DNA from 2 places in the Zobellella sp. An-6 genome. Region 2 is predicted to be linked to the other one. Evidence: predicted binding sites of a transcription regulator. Region 2 holds the regulator's gene; the other holds the start of a gene.
The links. Region 2 encodes sigma-54, which starts transcription at its own class of promoters, with help from an activator protein. Its sites were predicted from a motif close to TGGCACNGTTTTNGCTT; they were not measured.
Positions count from the first base shown of each region.

Region 1: ACT7DK_RS07235 (urease accessory protein UreD) is a predicted target of sigma-54. The motif match lies at 1,460-1,476, and genes of this name have one in related genera.

Region 1 covers NZ_CP199259.1:1,550,530-1,554,163, reverse strand. Annotated here, with positions in the region: gene ACT7DK_RS07245 (urease subunit beta) at 1-160, opposite strand, end outside; gene ureA (urease subunit gamma) at 170-472, opposite strand; gene ACT7DK_RS07235 (urease accessory protein UreD) at 486-1,421, opposite strand; gene gcvP (aminomethyl-transferring glycine dehydrogenase) at 1,680-3,634, opposite strand, start outside.
Region 2 covers NZ_CP199259.1:3,724,086-3,728,630, reverse strand. Annotated here, with positions in the region: gene rapZ (RNase adapter RapZ) at 1-528, opposite strand, end outside; gene ptsN (PTS IIA-like nitrogen regulatory protein PtsN) at 539-985, opposite strand; gene hpf (ribosome hibernation promoting factor) at 988-1,275, opposite strand; gene ACT7DK_RS17450 (RNA polymerase factor sigma-54) at 1,300-2,733, opposite strand; gene lptB (LPS export ABC transporter ATP-binding protein) at 2,786-3,511, opposite strand; gene lptA (lipopolysaccharide transport periplasmic protein LptA) at 3,514-4,047, opposite strand; gene lptC (LPS export ABC transporter periplasmic protein LptC) at 4,016-4,545, opposite strand, start outside.

The sequences.
Region 1 (3,634 bases), 2.2 Mb from region 2:
CCCGATCCAGGATCAACGCCGGGTTGACCTCGGCAAAGTGGTAGTGGGAGCCCACCTGGATGGGCCTGTCACCGGTGTTGGCCACGCTCAGGGTGCGCCGCTGCCGGCCTTCATTGAGGACGATGTCGTCTTCGGCCAGCTGGTATTCGCCCGGTATCATGACGCCTCCTTATTGAATGGGTTGGTGCAGGGTCACCAGCTTGGTGCCGTCGGGAAAGGTGGCTTCGACCTGCACCTCCTGCACCAGCTCGGCCACGCCCGCCATCACCTGGTCGCGGCTCAGCCAGGTGCGGCCCTCGCCCATCAGCTCGGCCACGGTGCGGCCGTCGCGGGCGCCTTCCATCACCGCCGCCGACAGGTAGGCCACCGCCTCCGGGTAGTTGAGCTTGAGGCCGCGCGCCAGCCGGCGTTCGGCCAGCAGGGCGGCGGTAAACAACAGCAGCTTGTCCTTTTCTCTTGGACTGAGTTCCATATTGGGGTCTCTCCTAGGTAAGCCAGATCCGGGGGATAACGGCGGGCCGGCCGAGCACGGCGGGGCGGATAAGCCCCCAGGCCCGCCACATGCCGTCGCGGCAAATGTTCATATCAGTGCCCAAATAGCGCACCAGCAGCACGCCCAGGCGTTCGGTCAGGGTGAAATCGGGGCCCGGCAGGGCCTCGCGCAACTCACCGATCAGGGCGTCATCCAGCCCGGTCCCCGCCGCCATCAGGGTGCCGAACACGCAGCCGCCGTTCAGCCCCACCCGGTCCCGGTGCAGCCAGTCGCCGCCCTCGAGGCAGAGGCGTTCGTTGAACAGCAGGCGGCCGGCCCGGTGCAGTTGCAGGCGCTGGGTCAGGTGGCCCTGTTCGAACCACTGCTCGCCGGCCGGACGGCCCAGGCAGACCAGATCCCAGCCGATAAAGCGGGCGCCTTCGGCCAGCTCGATGCGGGTGTCGAGCACGCCGTTGGCGCCCCGGTAGACGATGGTCTCCTGGGGCAGCCACTCCAGTTCGGCGCCCTCGCCCGCGCGCAGCAGCACCTGCTGGCCCTGGACCACGCCGGCGCTGTCGCGGCCGTAGATCTTGCCCGCCGAGGGGGTGGTCAGCAGCACCTGGCTGCCGGGCTCGGCGGCCACCTCGATGGCCAGCCGGTCGCCGGACACCAGGCCGCCGGGGGGATGCAACAGGTAGAGATGACAGCGGCCCCCTTCCGGGTAGAAGGGGCGCTGGATGCGCAGGGGGCCGGCAAAGTCCAGCCCCTTGAGCCGGGTCTTGCCCTCGAGGAGGGTCTTGCCCTCGAGGAGGGTCTTGCCCTCGAGGAGGGCCTTGCCCCCGGCCGGAGACGAGTCGGCTTCCAGCCGCAGGCGCAGGTGCGCCGGCCAGCTGCGCGTCTGGCCGTAACCGGAGCTGGCTTGCAGGGCTTGTGCCGGGGTCTGGGTCATATGGACACATCAGGGTCGAAGAGTCTGTACACAAGCCTTAACAGAATTCGTGCCAATAATTAATTTATAAGTAAAATCAAATGATTAAAATAAAACATGGCACCTCGGCGGGGATGTCACCCTGGCCAGGCGGCCAGGTATCACCAAAGTGGTGCGCAATCGGGTGCAAGCGATCCGTTATGGTGCAATTCGAGACCCCGCCAATAACAAGAAGGGCGCCTCTCGGCGCCCTTCATCACGGATTGAACAGACAGGAGCTTATTCGCCGTAGGCCTCGGTGGGCAGGCAGCTGCAGAACAGGTTGCGGTCGCCGTAGACGTCGTCGATGCGGTTGACGGTCGGCCAGAACTTGGAGCGGCGCACCTCGACCGAGGGGAAGACCGCCTGCTCGCGGCTGTAGGCCCGGTTCCACTCGGCATCCATCACGTCGTCCTGGGTGTGCGGGGCATTGACCAGGGGGTTGTCCTCCAGGGTCCACAGGCCGCTCTGCACCCGACGCATCTCCTCGCGGATCTGCTTCATGGCATGGATAAAGCGGTCGATTTCCACCTTGGACTCGGACTCGGTCGGCTCGATCATCAGGGTGCCGGCCACCGGGAAGCTCATGGTCGGCGCATGGAAGCCGTAGTCCATCAGGCGCTTGGCCACGTCCATCTCGCTGATGCCGCACTCTTCCTTCAGCGGGCGCAGATCCACGATGCACTCGTGGGCCACCCGGTCGTTGCGGCCGGTGTAGAGGATGGGGAAGTCCTCGGCCAGGCTCTTCATCAGGTAGTTGGCGTTGAGGATGGCCACCTGGGTGGAGCGCTTGAGGCCTTCGTCGCCCAGCATGGCAACGTACATCCAGCTGATCGGCAGTATGCTGGCGGAGCCGAAGGGGGCCGCGGACACGGCGCCGTTGTCGCGGCTTTCCTTGCCGGTCTTGACCACGGCGTGGCCGGCCACGAAGGGTGCCAGGTGCGCCTTGACGCCGATGGGGCCCATGCCGGGGCCGCCGCCGCCGTGGGGAATGGCGAAGGTCTTGTGCAGGTTGAGGTGCGACACGTCGGAGCCGATAAAGCCGGGCGAGGTGATGCCCACCTGGGCGTTCATGTTGGCGCCGTCCATGTACACCTGGCCGCCGTAGCTGTGGATGATGTCACAGATCTCGCGGATGCTTTCCTCGTAAACCCCGTGGGTGGAGGGATAGGTGGCCATGATGCAGGCCAGGTTCTCGCCCGCCTCGGCGGCCTTGGCCTTGAGGTCGGCCATGTCCACGTTGCCCTTCTTGTCGCAGGCCACCACTATGACCTTCATGTTGACCATCTGGGCCGACGCCGGGTTGGTGCCGTGGGCCGAGCTCGGGATCAGACAGATGTCGCGGTGCCCCTCATTGCGGGACTCGTGGTACTTCTTGATGGCCAGGAGGCCGGCGTATTCACCCTGGGCGCCGGAGTTGGGCTGGATGCAGATGGCGTCGTAACCGGTGACCTTCACCAGCCAGTCTTCCAGCTCGCCGATCATCTGCTGGTAGCCGACCGTCTGATCCAGGGGCGCGAAGGGGTGGATCTGGGCGAACTCGGGCCAGCTCACCGGCACCATTTCGGCGGTGGCGTTGAGCTTCATGGTGCAGGAGCCGAGCGAGATCATGCCGTAGTTGAGCGCCAGATCCTTCATTTCCAGCTTGTGGATGTAGCGCAGCATCTCGCTTTCGGAGTGATACTGGTTGAACACCTCGTGGCTGAGGATGGGCTCGTCGCGCAGCAGGGCGGCGGGAATGGAGCCGGTCCCCTTGGCGGCAACGGCGTCCAGCGCCTCCACCTCCAGGCCGTGGCCTGCCCCCAGGAAGATGTCGAACAGCTCCGCCACATCATTGCGAGTGGTGGTTTCGGACAGGGACACGCCCAGGGCGCCGTCCAGGTCGGTGCGCAGGTTGACGCCGGCGGCCAGGGCGCGGGCGACGATGGCGTCCTTGTCAGCGGTGACGATGGTCAGGGTGTCGAACCAGCTGTCATGCTTTAATTGCACGCCCTTGGACTTGAGGCCCAGGGCCAGGATGTCGGTCAGGCGGTGGGTCCGCTCGGCGATGCGCTTCAGGCCTTCGGGACCGTGGTAGACGGCGAAGAAGCTGGACATGTTGGCCAGCAGCACCTGGGCGGTACAGATGTTGGAGTTGGCCTTTTCCCGGCGGATGTGCTGCTCGCGGGTCTGCATCGCCATGCGCAGGGCCGGCT
Region 2 (4,545 bases):
GGACACCCCATACTTGTAGCCGAACGACTCGAACACCCAGTTCAGTTCCCGCTCCTTCTTGCCGAGGATGCGTTCGCGGATGATCTCGCTCAGATCATGGATGCTGAGGCTGGAGGTATCGATGCGCAGATCCGCCGCGGAAGACAGGGGGGCCAGCAGGTGAGTCTCTTCCCGGATCGCCTCGTCCAGGGTCAGGCTGTGGCGGGACAGGGGATGCAGCCGGCGGGTATCGCCAAAGCGACGGATCAGGGCGGCGTTGTCGGCATCGATAAAGATGCTGGACAGGCTGACTCCTTCCATGGCGCTGACTTCGGCCAGGCAGGCTTCCAGCTTGTCGGGGCTGTCGGGCAGGTTGCGCACGTCGATGCTGACCGCCACTTCGCCCGGCTTGTGCCGGCGCATCTGTACCAGCTCCGGCAATAGCTCGACGGGGAGGTTATCGACGCAGTAATAGCCCAAATCCTCGAGTACTCGCAGGGCCACGGTTTTACCCGAACCGGAACGACCACTGACGATCACCAGCTGCATGGCGCTATCCTCAGGCGGAGATCATGATCTGATAGAGTTCGTCATCGCTGCCGGCCTGGCGCAGCTGTTTGCACACCTGCTTGTTGCTGAGCTTTTCGGCAATCAATGACAGCGTCTTGAGGTGCTGTTTGCACTCCTGCTCGGGAACAAGCAGGGCAAAAACCAGGCCGACCGGCTGGTTGTCGATGGCATCGAACTCCACCGGCTCGGCAAAGGTGAGTAGTACGGCGGTCGCCTTGTTGTCATCGCTGATACGGCCATGGGGAATGGCGATACCATTGCCGATGCCGGTGCTGCCCATTTTTTCCCGGGCCAGCAGGCAATCGAACAGCTGCTGGCTGCTGATGTTCAGGTGTTGGGCGGCCAGCTCACTGATGATTTCCAGAGCTCGTTTCTTGCTTGTGCAGGGAACCGCACTGCGAGTGCAGTCCCTGCTCAGTATGTCGGCGACTTCCATGGTTATTTTTGCTTGAGTTTCTCTTTGTGTTTGATGATCTGGCGATCCAGCTTGTCGATCAAGCCGTCGATGGCCGCGTACATGTCTTCGTGCTGGGAGTTGGCGAAGACTTCGCCGCCACTGACGTTCAGCTTGGCTTCGGCGATCTGTTGCAGTTTTTCCACGTTGAGGATGACGTGCGCATTGGTAATGTGGTCGAAGTGACGCTCCAGCTTGGAAAATTTGCTGTTCACATAGTCACGCAGTGAGTCCGTGATTTCCACATGGTGTCCAGTCAGGTTTATTTGCATAACGTCTTCCTTCTTGGTCTGCCTTTAAACCAGGCGTTTACGCTGATTGGAAGGGGGGATGGCCAGTGACTCCCGGTACTTGGCGATGGTTCGCCTGGCCACCTGTATCCCCTGTTCGGCCAGCAACTGGGCGATCTTGCTGTCGCTCAGCGGCTTGGCCGGGTTTTCCGCCCCGACCAGTTTCTTGATCAGGGCGCGAATCGCCGTCGAGGAGCATTCGCCACCGTCGTCGGTTCCCACATGGCTGGAGAAGAAGTACTTCAACTCGAACACCCCCCGAGGGGTGTGCAGGAACTTCTGGGTGGTTACCCGCGAGATGGTGGACTCGTGCATTTCCACCGCCTCGGCCACATGGTTCAGCACCATGGGCTTCATCGCTTCCTCGCCATACTCAAAGAATGCCTGTTGTTGCTCGACAATACAATTGGCAACCTTGAGCAGGGTCTCATTTCGGCTTTCCAGGCTCTTGAGGAACCATTTGGCATCCTGCAGATGGTTGCGGATAAACTGGCCATCCTCGTTGTTGCGCGGTTGCCGGGCCATGGCGGCATAGGTCTGGTTCAGCTTCACTTTCGGCATGGCCTCCGGGTTCAGCTCCGCCACCCAGGCGCCGTTGCGTTTGGTCACTACCACGTCGGGGATCACGTATTCGGAGCTGCTCTGGATGACGGTATGACCGGGTCTGGGTTCGAGCTGCTGGATCAGCGCCAGCACTTCCTTGAGCTCTTCCTCCTTCAGCTTGGCCTTGCGCTGTAGGGTGCGGTAGTCACGGTTGCCGAGCAGATCCATGTGCTGGTTGATCACCTCCCGGGCTTGCTGCAGCCAGGGAGTATCGGGGGGGAACTGCTCAAGCTGGATGCGCAGGCATTCCTGTACACTGCGGGCCGCCACCCCTATGGGGTCGAAGTGCTGGATGCGCTTGAGCACCGCCTCCACCTCGTCCGCCTCGATGTCCAGTTCGTCGCCGGTCACCGCTTCGAGGATGTCGGGCACGTCTATGGTGAGGTAGCCGGCCTCGTCGATGGCATCGATGATGGCCAGGGCGATGGCCTGATCGGTGTCGCTGAAGGGGGTGAGACGCATCTGCCACAGCAGGTAATCCTGCAGGGTTTCGGTGGTCTCACCCTGGTAGACGGTGTCCTCGGCGCCTTCGGGCAGGCCGCCGCCGGCGCCGGAAGAAGCGGTATAGAGCTCTTCCCAGTTGGTGTCCATGGGCAGCTCGTCGGACAGCTGGCTCTGCTCCATGGCGGTATCGGCGGCCATCTGCTCTTCGTGGCGGGGCTCGGCCACGTCGATGGTTTCCGGCTCTTCCTGCTCCAGTAACGGGTTGCTCTCCAGGGCTTGCTGGATCTCCTGCTGCAGCTCCAGGCTGGAGAGTTGCAGCAGACGGATCGCCTGTTGCAACTGGGGTGTCATGGTCAGCTGCTGGCCCAAACGTAACTGAAGAGTTGGCTTCATCTTTTAAAAAAGTCCTTCTATATCGACCGCACTGTCATGATACGGAGCCTGCTCAGAGGCTGAATTGTTCACCAAGATAGACTTTCTTGACCTGCTCGTCGGCGAGGATCTCGGCCGGGGTGCCGGCGGCGATGCGATGACCATGGCTGACGATATAAGCCCGTTCACACACATCCAGGGTTTCCCGCACATTGTGATCGGTAATCAACACGCCGAGGCCGCGATCGCGCAGGTGCAGAATAATCTTCTTGATGTCGATGACCGAAATCGGGTCCACCCCGGCGAAGGGCTCATCCAGCAGGATGAAGCGAGGATCGGCCGCCAGGGCCCGCGCGATTTCCACTCGACGCCGTTCACCACCGGACAGGCTCATCCCCAGGCTGTCGCGGATATGAGTAATATTAAACTCTTCCAGTAATAGCTCCATTTTCTCGTCGCGGCCAATGGCGTCCAGATCCTTGCGGGTTTCCAGCACCGCCATCAGGTTGTCGGCCACGCTCAGACGGCGGAAGATGGAGGCTTCCTGGGGCAGATAGCCGATACCGGCCCGCGCCCGCAGGTGCATGGGATTGAGGCTGATGTCCTGGTCATCGATGGTGATACTGCCCGCATCTCGCTGCACCAGGCCCACTATCATGTAGAAGGAGGTGGTCTTGCCGGCGCCATTGGGGCCGAGCAGGCCGACGATCTGGCCGGTGTTGACGGTCAGGCTGACGTCGGCCACTACCTGGCGTCCCTTGTAGCTTTTCTGCAGGCCGCGTGCTTTGAGTGTCGCCATGCTCAATCCTGGTCCTGTTCCTGGTTGTCGAGGTTCTGCAGTTGCTCGGGCAGGAAGATGGTGGTGACCCGGTCCTGGCCGCCCTGGCTTTCCGCCTCCATCTGCTCCCTATCGATGTGGTAGCGGATGCGATAGCCGGTGACGATGTTGTCGTTCTGCTGCAGTTTGGCATCCTGCAGCAGGGTAATGGTGCGGGCGCGCATGTCGTAGTGGATCTCCCGCGCTTCGGCCTGAACCGGCCGGCCGTTGTCCAGGATCTGGTTATAGGTGGCCGGGGAACCGTGGGCGGTCATGGACTGCAGACCCTGCTCGGTGCGGATCACCACCAGCCGGTCGGCACGTACGTCTATGGTGCCCTGCTTGACCACCACCTGATCGCTGAAGGTCACCTTGTTGTCGGCCAGTTCCACCAGCTGGCGTCCGGCGTCGATGGTGACCGGCTGGCGGAAGTCCGATTCCCTGGCCTCGGCCAGGCCCAGGCCCAGGGCCAGCAGGCCGCCCACGCTAAGGATTGAAGTAAGTTGCCCGGGTTTCATGCAGTAGTTCCACCGTCTGTTGATCAAGGGTGCCCAGCAGGCCCTGGCCCTGGGCCTGGTAGTGCGGGCTGCTCAACTGCACGTCCCGGTTGGAGCGCAGCTGGTTGTTGATAAAATCCAGTTCCAGGTATTCGGTGGTCAGGGTTTCCACCAGGGCGTCCGGAAGCAGGCCCCGGCCGACCACATTGCCGACCATCACCGCGTTGTCGCCGGTATTGATGATGCCTTCGTCTCCCCGCAATCGCCACTGGGGCTGGCCATCGGGCGAATAGAGCAAGATAACAGGTTTTTCCATCAGGGTCATGGACAGCGGATCGTAGTATTCCGCATACTCCGCCTCCAGTCCCCGATAGGGCAGGCCGAGCTGGTTGTACTGGATGCTGGCCAAGCCGCGGGCAATGAAGTCCGGCTGGTAGTCCTGCTCACTGAGCGGGTCCGGGCCGGCGGGCCTGAACCATTGCCAGGCGACGAGCGCAGCGAGGAAGAGGCCGCCGAACA